Regions from separate parts of the Planococcus sp. VCh962 genome, predicted to be linked through region 2. Evidence: riboswitches for the same ligand, from Rfam matches in the RefSeq annotation. Region 2 holds a riboswitch; the other holds the start of a gene.
The links. A riboswitch is a leader RNA that binds a small molecule or an ion and turns the genes downstream of it on or off. The one in region 2 is predicted to bind preQ1.

Region 1 (4,398 bases), on a different contig from region 2:
GTCATTTGCTACTGTAAAGCAAGCCTTAAAAAGCATCAGCTGATAACAAAGAAAAAGGCGTGGAATCTATTATGATTCCACGCTTTTTCTTATAGTTACACTCCGCGTTTATTGCCCCATACAAGTGCGTGGAGCTGTGGCAAGACTTTGGCGTCGTTCATAATCGCAGAACGGATTGACTGGTCAATCAGCCATTCATAACGTTCTAAAAGAGCAACCGTCAAATGTGCATCATCGGTGGTTGCTGTATCGCTGTTGCCTGTCTGCAAAAAGAACGGGACGCCTGGATAGCGCAAGTGGATATCTTCTGCATACTTAAAGTCTTCTTCGTCGAAAATGACGACTTTCAAGCTGGCATTTGAGCCGTCCAACTTTTGCAAGAAGCCATCCAATTTATCGAAATCAGTGACCATGCCGGAACTTGGCGGCTTCGGCGAAATCGTGATGTCGTCAATTTTCGGCATCCAGTCCTGCCAAATAGATCCTTGTGTTTCCACTCCGACTTTCCAGCCGTTTTCGTGGCATAAATCGACAAGCTCTCCTATGCCTTTATGAAGGGCCGGGTTGCCGCCAGAAATCGTTACATGCGAAAATGCTTCGCCGCCGATACTCTTCAGCTCGGCGATGATGTCAGCAGGCTGCTTTGAAACACTGCGGCCTGTGCCGTCCCATGTGAATTTAGAGTCGCACCAAGAACAGGAATAATCACATCCTGCTGTTCGGACAAACATCGTTTTTTGTCCGATGACCATTCCTTCTCCTTGGATGGTCGGACCGAAAACTTCCATTACCGGTATTTTCATAGCAAGTCCTCCTTGCGCGGGCGATAAACGACATAACTTGTCGGTGTCTCGCGCACTATGACTTGAAGGCAATTCGGTTTATTGACAGTAGCCTTGAGAATGTCTTGGATGGACTGCCAAATCTGCTGTGCCAATAGTTCAGTTGTTGGAAACTTATTTTCGAATTCAGGGTGATTATTCAAAACCGAGTGATCGTATTTTTTATGGATGGCTTTTTTAATGGATTTAAAGTCAATCAGGAACCCAGTGGCATCCAGTTCATCTCCGCCGACTGTGACATTGACAAAATAGGTATGACCGTGCATTTCCTTGCACTGTCCCGCATCTTCGCTTGGAATAAAATGCGCTGCTGAGAAATTTAAGTCTTTGTTCAGTTCAAAACGGAATTCATGTGGAATAGATGGATAGAATTGCTGCATCATACAGGCTCACCTGCTGATTTCCGCTCTTTGTATACAGCCAAACCTTCATTGCGCAAGATACATGCCGGACATTCTCCGCAGCCGGTGCTTGGGACGCCGTTATAGCAGGTCAATGTTTTTTCTTGCACAAAATCGAGGGCATCCAGTTCATCGGCAAGTTCCCACACTTCCGATTTATCAAGCCACATTAATGGCGTATGAATGATGAATTGTTTGTCCATCGCCAGGTTCAATGTCACATTCAGCGATCGGATGAATGTGTCGCGGCAATCCGGGTAACCGCTGAAATCTGTTTGGCTGACTCCGGTAACTAAATGACGAGCACCGATGGCATCTGCATAAACAGCAGCAAATGAGAAGAATAAGTGATTTCTGCCTGGCACGAAAGTTGAAGGCAGTTCTCCTTCTTTTGCTGTCACTTCGATGTCATCACGGGTCAGCGCATTGGCTGATAGCTGGTTGATCAAAGTCATGTCGAGCACTTTAAAAGACACACCGAGTTCTTCCGCGATTTTCCGTGCGCATTCGATTTCAGCAGAGTGGCGCTGGCCGTAATCGAATGTCACGGTTGCAACTTCACTAAAGTTTTTCAAAGCCCAAAATAGGCAAGTGGTACTGTCTTGGCCGCCGCTGAAAACGACAACCGCTTTTTCTTTTTTCAATTGAAACATCTCCTTAGTTTTTTAGAGAGGGAGTTTGCGAACCTCTTATTTTTGAACACTGTTAATAATAACATAGAACGGCATTAGCAAAAGAATAGAAAGAAAATTCATTTGCCGTCTATTTTTATGAATACTTTGCATTTCACAGCATCATTTTCACCAGGTGACAGTCAAAGGTTTGTGAATTTTATTGTGGACTATTTTGAAGGGGTTCAAAGCAGTTTCCTGATCGAATGGCTCCAATTTGATTATCAATAATAAAATATGGCGAGCCGTTTCTCTAAAGTTTTTGAAGGGAAAAACCGCCAATTGTCGAATGGTAAATAGAAGAATCAAGGAAAGGTTTGAGCGGAAGGTGAAAATGGAATTTAGCAATTTTATCAAAAATATTCCTGTAGCAGAGTTTTCAGGAAGAACGATTATTGGAATTGATGGACTAAGCCGTTCAGGAAAAACCACTTTCGCCGGCCAATGGGAAAAGTATTTAATAAATGAAGGTGTGGCGGTTCATCTGTTCCACATCGACGACTTTATTGTAGAACGAAAACGGCGCTACGGCACAGGATTGGAAGAGTGGCAGGAATATTACTTTCTGCAATGGGAAGCTGAACACTTGGCTGATTATTTCTTCGCCAAATTAAAAACCGCTGATTTATTGAAGTTATGGTTTTACGATGCTGAACAGGATAGCCAGCGGGTAAAAACCATTGAACTTCCGAAAGAGGGGGTCATTTTGATTGAAGGTGTATTTTTGCAGCGGAAAGAATGGCGTCCTTTTATTGATCATGTGGTGTATTTGGATTGTTCAGCAGAAGACCGGTTCTTTCGGGAACCCCTAAATCTAAAAAATCATACCGATTTATTGAAGCGGCGCTATTGGAAAGCGGAAGCGTATTACGAAGAAACAGTAAAGCCCGCAATACAAGCTGACTGGGTGCTTGAAAATGCCACCAGCAAGATAGGAGATTCTATATGAACAGCAAGGCATCAGGCAAACGGAAGATATGGATTTTACTGGCGGTGGCTGCTGCTGCGATTTTAGTCGGAGCTCTTTTTATTTTTATGTCGCGCGACAGCAATGAAAAAGGTTCAACTGAAATGGGGGCGAGTGCTGACTATAAAATAGAGCTGGAAATGGATGAGCAGAACCGTTTTCAAATCAGCACCGAAATAGAAGTTTTAAATGAGTCAGAAGATGCTTTTGAAAATCTCGGATTTTATCTTGTGCCAAATGCCATAAATTCAGATGATCTTTCAGCGCTAGCACAGGAACCAGCAGAAATAACCGTCAATTCAGTCAAACAAGGGGATAAAGAACTGGCCTATGAATTAGACAATAATGAGCTAATGATTGAATTGGAAAACGCTTTAGAGCCGGGGAGCAGCAGTCGAGTTGAGATAGATTATGTACTGAAGCTTCCGAGAAACGGTATGCGTTTGTCCCAAGACGGGGATAATTACTTTTTAGCTCAGTGGTATCCGATGCTGGCTCAATACGATAATGGGTGGGATATTCAAGATTTTGATATGAATGGTGAATCGTATCATACAGGATTTGGCAATTTCGAAGTGAATTATACAATGCCTAAGAATTACCTGGTTGCGAGTTCAGCCACCGAAGGAAATATCGAGCCTAGTTCCGCGGGCACTATAAAAGGCGAACGCATCAAAGATTTTTATTTGTCTTTTTTGAATACGGAAGAATGGCTGTATGAATCGGTTCAAGCAAACGACACAGTACTGCGGCTGTTTATGCCGATGGACCAAGACTTTCTCGATGAAAATATAGCCAAGGCAAAAGCGGCTTATACTTTCTTTGAAGAAAATATCGGTGACAATCCGTTCCCGGAACTTGATATCATCGCGAATGACGGTTATATGGAATATCCGAACGCCATAGAGGTGGCCAAAACTCGGGATGCTCTTGATGAAGTATTAGTTCATGAAATTGCCCATCAATGGTTTTATTATATTGTTGGCAATGATCCTTACGAAGATGCTTGGCTAGATGAAAGCCTGACTGAATTTGCGGCATCCATTTTTTTAGCAGATTACTATAATGATGAACAGTACGGCTTTAGTTCAGCAGAAAACTCTGCTGCTTACTACCGAACCGCAAATTATGCGAATTTGCCACTGGAAAAGTTCAGTGAAGGGACATATGTTTCAACGGTATACGGGGAAGCGCCTTTATTGCTCCGGGATTTCTTCAAAGAACGGGGAGGACAGGAAGAAGCGCTGAAATTTCTTTCCGCTTATTATCAGGAGTTTCAATTCAAATATGTCAGCAGCCCGGTTTTCAAAGATTTTTTCATAGATCATTACGGTGAAGAACAGAGAGATTTTTTAGACAGTTGGCTCAAATAAAGTTGGATGGACTGTAATTTTTATGGGGCATTGCCGTCTAATTGAAAAAGAAGGTGCTGACGATGGAAAAGCTGAAGAAAATGTTGCTGATGGGCTTGGTATTAGGAATTGCCGGCTGCCAAAGCTCTGCTGACGAGCCAGAAG
Region 2 (4,398 bases):
ACAAGCATTCCAATTCCTCTTTTCGTTTGGCAGTAATTTCCCCGTTTTAACAATCAGCAGGAATTGGAGAACCCCGTTGATTGAAGTTTCTCTTATCCATAAAAGACCTGCCTTTTGGATAAACCAACTTCAGGCAGGCCTGCTTATATCCGGCTTAATATCCCTTTAAACGTACATTTCTAATAACAAAACGGCTTTTGGGAATAGTAGGTATTCTGGCCATACTATAGCTTACATCTTGATCCGGTACATCATACTCCATTTTTCTTACAAGAAATTCAAGGCTCGTTTTCATCGCTTCGATTGTCACCCATTCACCTGCACATCGATGCCCCAAATTATATTCTCCGCCGCCCTGCGGAATAAAGCTGAACGGGCTCTCTTTCCAGTCCTGGAATCGTTCCGGACGAAATTCTTCTGGATTTTCCCATAGCTCAGGATGATGATTTGTGCCGTAAATATCTAAAAATACAAGCGTCCCTTTTTTAAACCGATGATTCTGCCAGACGAAGTCCTGGCGTACTCTTGCTCCTGTAAAAGGGCCGAATGGATAATAGCGCCGTACTTCCTGCACAAACCATTGGCTATAATCCCCTCTATTGACAGCCAATTTTTCACGTGTCTCCGAATGCTCATGCAAAGCTACTGCCCCAAAAGTGATATAACGGCCGATGGCCACAATCGGGCGCAGAATATTGATTATTTCTATAGCTGCCATGCGGCTTGTCATCTTTTTTCCATTAGGCTGCTTATACCAGGACATGGCCCGAAGCGCAGTTCCGTCCGGTGCTCTCAATTTTCCTTTACGCACCGCTTTCACCATTTTTTCAACCCACTCTTCCGACCGGTCCCGCGCTTTTCTGCCTTTCCAGTGCCTCGGCCCTGCACCTCCGAATGAATCAATCAAAGCACCCATGTCACGTGCCCGCATTTCCACTTCAGATTCCCGAAGAGGCACTCCTGCCCAGCGGCAGGCAACGCGCATCATCAATTCTTCCACTTCTTTAAAAAACACGATTTCCTCCATTGCACTCCATCTCTCTACAGCAGAACGCCATTCTTCTGTCACATACAGGTTTAAGAGCTGCAACCGCCTAGGGGTCATAAGCGACATAAAAAGCTCCTTGCGATGCTTATGTGCTTCATCATCCATTGTCTGGATGGCTTTTTCTCCTAGTAAGCTTTTTTGTACTCTTTTTGGAACCGCTCCTCTCCGCCGAAACTTACTTTCATCATAAAACACACGAGCCGCGTCTTCCCCGACCATGCAAACCGTTTTCTGACCGAGCAGCCGTGTTTGGAAAATGTCCGAATTCAGTTCCCTTGCACGGTTTGGAATGAACAGATAGCCTTCCGTCATCAATGCTAATGTGTTGTCCACACCTTTATCGCGGGGGACTGGTTTTGTCTCTGCCATGAGTTGCAACTCCTCCTTTAATTGCGGAACTTTTCTAGTTAACTTACCCGACCGATATACCGCGCAAACAAAGGATATCCCTTAAAGTGAGGGTGCATCTTCTTCGATCTTTTGGGAAAAAAAGAGAATTGACAGTGAACGGAAAGTCTTTTACTATAAGTGAGGTTAGTAAAAAATAAATAACCCGGTGACGGGAGAGGTTCATAGCATTTTACCCTCTATAAAAAACTATGGATTGACGAAATTCAGCCAAATCCACATGCGATTTGGCTTTTTCTTTTCCTGTTTTTTATACGGCCTCTCTCAAGCCACACACTTGAAGGAGGCCTTTACCTATGGCAGGAAGAAACGAAGATACATTAGACCATTTGTCGCTGCTCGGCAATCAAAACACGAAGTATAACTTTGAGTATGACCCGGATATTTTAGAAGCAATCGATAACTTACACACGCGTGATTATTTCGTAAAGTTCAACTGCCCGGAATTTACGTCACTTTGCCCGCAGACTGGACAGCCTGATTTCGCAACGATTTACCTTAGCTTTATCCCGGACAAAAAATTGGTGGAAAGTAAATCTTTGAAATTATACTTGTTCAGTTTCCGCAACCATGGTGATTTCCACGAAGATGTGGTCAATATCATCATGAACGATTTGATCAAATTGCTTGAACCTCGATACATTGAAGTATGGGGCAAATTCACCCCTCGCGGCGGCTTGTCGATTGACCCTTACACGAACTATGGAAAACCTGGCACAAAATACGAAGAAATAGCTTCGTACCGGATGATGAACCATGATATGTACCCGGAAACCATCACCAATCGGTAAAGAAACATTTTCAGTTAAGCATAGTTAGGTTATGGAACGCTTCCTGTAGAGTTATTTGAATAAAGAAACAAAAAAACTGTAGCCAGACTCCGCAAAAGCGAGTCTGGCTACAGTTTTTATTAGTTGAAGAAAAATATTCTCCGTAAAAGTTCAATTACTTAATAAAATTTCACTTAAACAACTTCAAATTTTTCGCTTGTGCTGAAGACTTCATCACATTGGCTGTTCTCGACAGAACTAGATCTGCTGCAATCGGCAAATGATCCGATACAGCGGTTTCGATGACCGTTGCCTTTTCAGGCTCCAGGTTTTGATCTGTAAATATATAATCGATGCGCGTCACCGGCTTTAACTTTACTCCATCAGCATCATGTGCGTAAGGAGCCGGGTACGTATAAGAGTTGTTTTTATTTAATTTTAAGAAGACATCATCGTAATGATTTTCCAGTCTTTTGATTTGCAGGTGATCCGGTGCTGCATTGAAATCCCCTGTGATGATTTTTGGAAATCGGCTTTTTTCTGTAATCTCCAAAATTTCATCAATACTTACCTTGAGCTCTTCCTCTTTTAACGATAAATGCGTATTAAAGAAACTGAGGTAAGTCCCTTTTACTTCGAGCACAACTTCCAGCATTCCCCGTTGTTCACTATTGGCGATTGGCGAGATTACTTTTGTCAGCAAATGGTTTTCAACGTATTTAATCGGATGTTTGCTTAACACCGCATTGCCGTACTGGCGCCGTGGCCTTTCGGGTTCATTTGGTTCCAAGTCTAAATTGGCGCCAAAAGCTCCGTACATGCCAAGCCGGCTGCTAAGCCAGTCTACTTGGTCGATAAAATCACTACGTTCAGTAAAATGCCGATCAAGTTCCTGCAATCCGACAATTTCCGCTCCTGATTGCTCGATGACACTTGCTGTCTTTTCCAAATCGACGACATTGTTCATGCCTAATCCGTGGGCAATGTTGAATGACATCACTTTTATGGGCACGGTGGGGGGGAGTTTTTCTCTCTCCATAAAAACATCTCCTTTTAAGATGAAACGAGTCCTTGGCAAGGGATAATGGATGCATTGATTGTAGCAAAATAATACAAAAAATGCTGTTATTTATGTGCTCATTTCAAAAAAAGTTCAAGATATTCAAAAGCTAAAAATATCAAGCAGCTTTTGTTTTTCTATAGAAGACAAGATACCCTCTTAGACTTTCTGAAGTTCTGTTTGTGCTGCTTCTTGAGTGTGTTTTTTAGCTGTGGATACAACAAAATCGGCCACAATGGGCAGGTGATCTGAAGTATCGGTCTCCATCACCGCTACCTGCACCGGCTCCAACTCAGGATCTGCAAAAATGTAGTCAATGCGGGTAACCGGCTTGAAGTTTTCACCTGTTTCCTCGTTTCGGTAAGGCGAAGGATACGTATAAGCGTCTCCTCTTTTCATTTTCAAGAAGGTATCTGCAAAATGCCGGTTTAGCCTTCTGATTTGTCCATCTTCAGGAGGTGCATTAAAATCTCCCATTACAATTCGGGGAAACTGGCGCTTTTCAGTGATGCCGATCAATTCGCCAATACTGATTTTCAATTCTTCCTCTTTTAAAGAAAGATGGGTGTTGTATACCGTAATCAGATTTCCTTTCACTTCTATCACTGCTTCTAAAACACCGCGCTGCTCATTCTTTCCGAAATCTGTGAGAACTTGGGTCAATCGATGATTTTCTGTATACTTGATCGGGTACTTGCTTAAAATTGCGTTACCGTAATGGCGCCTTGGTTCACCCGCTTCAATCGGATCTAAATCCAAATTCGCTCCAAACACCACTTGCATTCCCAACCGTTCACTTAACCACTGTGCCTGGTCAACAAAAGCACTGCGGGAAGAAAAATAGCAGTCCACTTCTTGTAACGCAATAATATTGGCACATGAGTCTTCAATGATGCCAGCGGTTTTTTCCAAGTCCACTATCCCATTCATTCCTAAACCGTGAGCGATGTTAAATGACATGACTTTAACAGAAACAACTGGTTCCTTTCTTTCCTCAAGCATGCAACCCTCTCCTTTTGAATGAAGCAATTTACCGTCCACTATCTTGGTCACCTTGATTATAACAAAGCAAACAGCAAAATTTTATTGTTAATATGTAAATTTCTGTTAAG

Region 1: linked by a shared signal. The riboswitch ahead of queC (7-cyano-7-deazaguanine synthase QueC) and the one ahead of queF (preQ(1) synthase) in region 2 are both predicted to bind preQ1.

What each region holds. Positions count from the first base shown of each region.
Region 1 is NZ_JBYLHS010000001.1:1,363,487-1,367,884, reverse strand. Features, by position in the region: gene AC3AQ9_RS06910 (STAS domain-containing protein) at 1-43, shown strand, start outside; gene queE (7-carboxy-7-deazaguanine synthase QueE) at 96-803, opposite strand; gene queD (6-carboxytetrahydropterin synthase QueD) at 800-1,225, opposite strand; gene queC (7-cyano-7-deazaguanine synthase QueC) at 1,222-1,887, opposite strand; PreQ1 riboswitch class I at 1,895-1,938, opposite strand; gene AC3AQ9_RS06890 (kinase) at 2,249-2,863, shown strand; gene AC3AQ9_RS06885 (M1 family metallopeptidase) at 2,860-4,254, shown strand; gene AC3AQ9_RS06880 (DUF4362 domain-containing protein) at 4,317-4,398, shown strand, end outside.
Region 2 is NZ_JBYLHS010000008.1:63,922-68,319, forward strand. Features, by position in the region: gene AC3AQ9_RS17440 (phosphotransferase family protein) at 1-8, opposite strand, end outside; gene cypC (CYP152 family fatty-acid peroxygenase CypC) at 155-1,417, opposite strand; PreQ1 riboswitch class I at 1,608-1,655, shown strand; gene queF (preQ(1) synthase) at 1,753-2,247, shown strand; gene AC3AQ9_RS17455 (endonuclease/exonuclease/phosphatase family protein) at 2,417-3,265, opposite strand; gene AC3AQ9_RS17460 (endonuclease/exonuclease/phosphatase family protein) at 3,446-4,288, opposite strand.